DNA from 2 places in the Rossellomorea sp. NPDC077527 genome. Region 1 is predicted to be linked to the other one. Evidence: predicted binding sites of a transcription regulator. Region 1 holds the regulator's gene; the other holds the start of a gene.
The links. The regulator LexA, encoded in region 1, represses DNA repair genes until DNA is damaged. The targets are predictions, from matches to a motif close to CGAACATATGTTCG.

Region 2: ACIGG7_RS12730 (YhjD family protein) is a predicted target of LexA. The motif match lies at 1,844-1,857, and genes of this name have one in related genera.

The regions. Positions count from the first base shown of each region.
Region 1 covers NZ_JBITVL010000003.1:3,777-6,923, forward strand. Annotated here, with positions in the region: gene ACIGG7_RS10015 (YneB family resolvase-like protein) at 1-454, opposite strand, end outside; gene yneA (cell division suppressor protein YneA) at 466-792, opposite strand; gene lexA (transcriptional repressor LexA) at 950-1,570, shown strand; gene glnA (type I glutamate--ammonia ligase) at 1,848-3,147, opposite strand, start outside.
Region 2 covers NZ_JBITVL010000003.1:561,146-564,292, reverse strand. Annotated here, with positions in the region: gene ACIGG7_RS12745 (hypothetical protein) at 1-67, opposite strand, end outside; partial or broken gene ACIGG7_RS12740 (cold-shock protein) at 846-1,028, shown strand; partial or broken gene ACIGG7_RS12735 (competence protein ComK) at 1,032-1,418, shown strand; gene ACIGG7_RS12730 (YhjD family protein) at 1,426-1,815, opposite strand; gene ACIGG7_RS12725 (prolyl oligopeptidase family serine peptidase) at 2,019-3,147, shown strand, end outside.

The sequences.
Region 1 (3,147 bases):
TATGTGGTTTAAAGCCATTTCTAACAGCCCTTTGCATACCCCTTTTGATTTTCAGGTTATGAAGCTTCCTTTGATATTCCTCCACCATACTGACGATGTTTATGACCATTGAGTCGGATTCAGATAAGTGAAGTTCACCACTATGAGTCTGGCTGACAATCTTCACTTCTTCTTTTAATAAGCAGTGTATAAGGGCAATCTTCGCATTACCCCTTCCGATCCTTGTCTCGTCCTGTATGAACACAGCTTCGATCGATTGGTCTTTCACCATGTCCAAGAGTTCCAATACACCTGGACGGTCCAACTCGAATCCGCTCGCTTGGTCCTTTATGATCGCTTCGATTTCATACTGATGATCTAATGCCAATTTGACCAGTTCTTCCTCTTGACGTTCCAAGGAAGTTTCCTGCGTATTTTTCTTCGTACTTACCCTGCAGTATATTACCGCCTTCATCTTCTATCCCTCTATTCTTCATTCATGACAAGTTCATAATCTGATTGGGTGGATATGGTTGGATTTTCTATCGGCAACACAAGTGATTCTCCGGGTTTGATAGAAAAGGAGGTTAAGTCGTTTTCCTCTCCCACCCAGGCGATAAATTCTTCCACTGTCATAGAATAGTCTTCATTATACTGTTTTGCAATGGTCCAAAGAGTGTCACCATTCTTGACCGTGATACTTTGGTAGGATGGTTGGTTTGTGATATTGATTAATAAATAGACAGCGGATAAAAGAGCTAAAACAAATAATATGATTATATAAGAGAATCGAGACCAAATATGTGTTAACATATAAATTACCTCCATGCGAATGTTTGTTCTGTTTTCGATATATTCATTGTAATACGAACATCCGTTTGGTGTCAACACAAATTCGAACTTATGTTTGTATCTATTGGAAAGACATGCTATAATGGGAACATAAGATCTATAATAGAGGTGCGTGAACATGACAAAATTGTCTAAAAGACAGCAAGACATACTCCAATATATTAAAGTTTCAGTTAGAGAAAAAGGTTATCCGCCTTCCGTACGTGAAATCGGGGAAGCCGTCGGTCTTGCTTCTAGTTCCACCGTACACGGACATTTAGCCAGGCTTGAGAGCAAAGGTCTGATACGTCGCGATCCAACCAAACCAAGAGCAATTGAAATTCTGGATCTTGAAGAGGATACCATTCCTCGACAAAGAGTTGTCAATGTCCCATTAATCGGTAAGGTAACAGCCGGTCAGCCCATTACAGCAGTCGAAAACGTGGAAGAATTCTTCCCCCTCCCCGAACGGATGGCCCCTTCGGATGAACAGGTCTTCATGCTGGAAATCATGGGGGATAGTATGATAGAGGCCGGAATCCTCGACGGGGACTTTGTCATCGTACGCCAGCAGCAAACAGCCAATAATGGCGACATTGTCGTTGCCATGACAGATGAAGATGAGGCAACAGTCAAACGTTTCTTTAAAGAAAGGGACTATGTTCGACTACAGCCCGAAAATTCAACCATGGAGCCTATTATATTGAGAAATGTTTCGATTTTGGGTAAAGTGGTCGGAGTTTATCGTCAAGTGCATTAATAATCATCCCGCTACGAATTGTGCGTAGCGGGATTTTTGTTTTTTGTTAACATTTATATAGGGAATACATCTGCCAAAGGATTGAATAGGAAGTGTGGAGCATGTTCGCAGCTGCTTTATACTCAAGATCAGTATCAGGGAGTTAAGGTGTTTTATTGGTTTAACAAAGAACTAAGAGGTTGAAAATGAGACGTAGAAAGACTGGCTTCACGATGGAAAAAGTGTATAAAAACCAAAAAAACCTCGACACACAAGATGTCGAGGTTTTTTACTTCTATTAATACATTTGGATGTATTGCTCGCGCTCCCAAGGATGTACTTGTGTACGGAACATATCCCATTCGATTTCTTTTGCTTCTACGAAATGTTCGAAGATGTGTTCTCCTAGTGATTTCACGATGACTTCATTTGTCTTAAGGTTTTCAAGAGCTGCATATAATGTTGCTGGAAGATCTACGATACCTGCTTCCTCACGCTCTTTTTTGTCCATGACATAGATGTTACGGTCAATCGGTTTAGGAGCTTGCAGGTTATTCTTAACCCCATCCAATCCTGCTGCTAATAAGACAGCCATTGCAAGGTAAGGGTTTGCCGCAGGATCGACACTGCGCACTTCTACACGAGTACTCAATCCACGTGATGCAGGAATACGGATTAACGGGCTACGGTTACGTGCAGACCACGCAACATAACATGGCGCTTCATATCCTGGTACTAGTCGCTTGTATGAGTTTACAGTCGGGTTTGTGATCGCTGTAAAGTCAGTAGCATGCTTAATGATACCAGCAAGGAATTGGCGTGCTGTATCACTTAGTTGTAAGTCACCTTTTTCATCAAAGAAAGAGTTTACACCGTTTTTGAATAAGGACATATTACAGTGCATACCAGAACCATTGACACCAAATAATGGCTTCGGCATGAATGTTGCGTGTAAACCATGTTTACGTGCAATCGTTTTAACCACCAATTTAAATGTTTGAATATCGTCACAAGCTTTTAATGCATTCGCATATTTGAAATCGATCTCATGCTGACCAGGAGCTACCTCATGGTGAGATGCTTCGATTTCAAAGCCCATCTCTTCAAGTTCCAATGCGATGTCACGACGGCAGTTCTCCCCAAGATCGGTAGGAGCTAAGTCAAAGTATCCGCCGTTGTCGTTCAGTTCAAGAGTTGGTTCGCCATTTACATCTAATTTAAAGAGGAAGAATTCCGGCTCAGGTCCAAGATTGAAGTCAGTAAACCCTAGCTCTTCCATCTCACCTAAGATACGTCTTAGATTATTACGAGGATCTCCCTCAAATGGAGTGCCATCAGGATTGTAAATATCACAGATTAGTCGGGCTACTTTACCTTTTTCGGCTGTCCATGGGAATACTAACCATGTGTCTAAATCAGGGAAAAGGTACATATCTGATTCTTCAATACGAACGAACCCTTCGATTGAAGACCCATCAAACATCATCTTGTTATCCAATGCTTTTTCAAGCTGACTTAAAGGGATTTCTACATTCTTTATCGTCCCTAAAATATCAGTGAATTGTAGTCGAATGAATTTAACCCCTTCTTCATTCGCT
Region 2 (3,147 bases), 560 kb from region 1:
CTGTCTCACCAGTCTCCTTGATTGTCACCATGGAACCGTTACTGAATCGATTTTTTGTGGATTTCATTGGGCACTCCCTTTCGTATTTGTTCATTATACCACAACTTTTTCTCTTATTTAGGTTCCTGTTCATGTCAATCTTTTTAAAACGTTTACATCCATTGAAATAGGTAGATTAAGAAGAAGGAAGTTTATTATTTGGGAAAGGAACCTCAGTTATTAAATCGTAGGATGTGTTTTTCATAAGGACTTTTCGCGAAGACTTCTGGAGGAAACGCAGGAAAGTACCGAAAAGCAGGGGAGGTTCCTTCAGCCCCGACAAGCATAAGTTGAATGGTCTAAAAAGACGTCCTTTTGCCTTCTTAGACCCATTAGCTTATGACCTCGAAGGGCTAGCTGCCGAAGTTGGATCTTGAGACCTGGGCTTTAGCACGAGGAGACTCACCGCCAGCCCCGCGGAAAGCGAACATTTCTCGCTGTAATCAACCACTACTCGCTACATCCTAAAGCTAAAATGTTTACGTGAACAGCCTTCCGAAAACGGTTAGATCCATATTGGAGCAAGTGGCTGTAGGAAGGTGGAGGTTTAAAATGTGGAAGGAAGTACGCTTTAATTATCAAATCGAAGGCTGTTTTTATCAGAAGATGTCCTTCAGTAAAAATATGTAAGAGGTCTGACTTTAAAAACTTCTTCTTCAAGAACTTGCTTATTTGTATTAATACTGTTATTCTATAAAAGAATTATTTTTGTCCGGTATACGAGGGAAGAACAAGATTTGGTTTTCACCTGATATCGCAAGAATAGTAATACATGGTGCATCATGCACTTTTAGGAGGCAACAAACATGGAAAACGGTAAAGTAAAATGGTTCAACGCAGAAAAAGGTTTCGGATTCATCGAAGTTGAAGGTGGAGACGACGTATTCGTACACTTCTCAGCGATCCAAGGTGAAGGTTTCAAATCTCTTGACGAAGGTCAAGAAGTATCTTTCGACGTTGAACAAGGCGCTCGTGGACCACAAGCAGCTTATGAGGGCAGAAAAGAAGGTACAAAAAAACTTACGGGTATCATCTACAAAGCCCCCATCATGGTAAATCCTGATCTGTCCATTTATCTATTCCCGACATCTTCTCCAGTCAAGCAGGAATGTGCCTGGGTCTCTCATTCCCATGTCCGGGGGTATGAACGGATGACAAACGGATCAACACGGATTTTTCTCCAAAATAATGAAACCTGCACGGTCCCCATCTCATACAGTTCCTTTGAAAATCAAATGCTCCGCACCTCTGATTTGCGTATTGCCTATACACAGCGAATCGCAGAGATGGAAAGTAAATATAATGCGAAGGTCCAGTCCGAAACGGGTAATGTTAAAATGTTTTATCTTAATAGACACATCCATAAAACTGATGCGTGAGACAACATCACGCTTCTTTTGTTGTGTCAGTCTTTGTTTCCATAAAGCGTCGGTACAAATAATGCCTCATTAAATCCTCCACCCGGTTCCTGAGGCGCGGATTAAAGTAATTATGGTGCTCTTCATATCCTTTATACAGAAACATATACATCGTGAATGCATCATCCGATTGCATCCGTTCAACTTTCATCTTATTCGTTCGCATATACTTTTTAACGTGTGCGAGTTCCCCTTGAATGACCTTCATCGTCTCCTCGATCAACTCTAAATAAGGACGCTTTAATTTAAATGGACTGCTGTCGACGATTTGCAGGTCGCGATTCAAAATCGTCAGTACCATGGGCAGATAAATCGCCTGCTCCAAAATATTTCGATCATTTTCCGGGATTCTTGTCATATGAAAAGACTCCTTTTCACCTTAGATTAGAACATGTGTTCGTATTTTTATTTTACGTTGATTTCAATTTACTTTCAATAGGGAAAGTTGTAGAATTTGAATTTGTTTCTATTATGAAGAGGAATACAGGTTTTTATCCGTGAAGGGAATAGGTTTTCCAATGGCGAAATAGAAAGGGAACAGAAAGAAAGGAAGGTGCCGGAATGAAAAAAGGCATGACGATAAAAGACCTCTACAAATTAAAAGCAGTATCAGATCCGAGGCTCTCACCAAGTGGGGAAGAGGCCTTGTTCGTTCAAACTGTTTTATGCGAAGAAAAAGATGAATATGTTTCAACCTTACATAGTATCGATCTGAAAAATCAGTCCACCCGTCAGTGGACCTTCGGCAAACAAAAAATCTCGTCACCAAGATGGTCACCAGATGGAGGGGGAATCGCTTTTATCTCCAACCGGTCCGGTGTCAATCAGCTATACTTGATCAGCCGGGATGGAGGGGAGGCAGAGCCGGTCACGGCCTGCCCGAATGGGGTCTCGAATCCTGTCTGGTCTCCTTGCGGTGAAAAGATTGCTTTGTCGATTCGTTTAGAGAAAGGCGAGACGTTTGATCACAAGGAAGAAAAAGAGAAGAAGCCAAAGCCGTTTATTGCCACAAGCATGAAATATAAAAGCGATGATCGCGGCTTCCATGATGATTCATATTCACAGGTCGTATGCGTGGATATAGGAACGAAAGAAATGAGAAGAGTTACGGATGACAAGCATGATTACGCCCTTCACTCCTGGTCCCCGGACGGAAAATATCTGTCCATCTCGACGGACAAGACAACCAATAGGGACTTCTCGTTTCAATCCGACTTATACCTATTGCACCTTGAATCAGGAGTGTTTCAACAAATAAACGGGGAGCATGGGTACTACGGAGAAGCAAGCTGGTCCCCGGACGGAAAGCACCTTGCCTATACGGGTCATAATCGTGAATATGAGAACGCTACTCATAATAAGGTATGGGTTCATGACCTACAGGCGGGACGCTCCGTTTGCCTGACAGAAGGGATGGACGTTCCCGTAGGGGATTTTCTCAATAGCGACTCTATCCAGGGATCTTCCCAAACGGGAATACAGTGGTCAAAGGACAATGAAAGCTTTTATTTCCTAGCCTCCGATGCGGGCAATACCGTTCTTTACTATGCACATATTGAAGGGGCAATTTATCCTGCGCTTTTACAGGAGCAGCAGCATGTCTATGGATTCGATCTGGATTCTGATCGACAAATCATCCTGCTTACGATGAGTAAGCCGACAGAGCCTGGTGAATTGTTTACGCTTCACG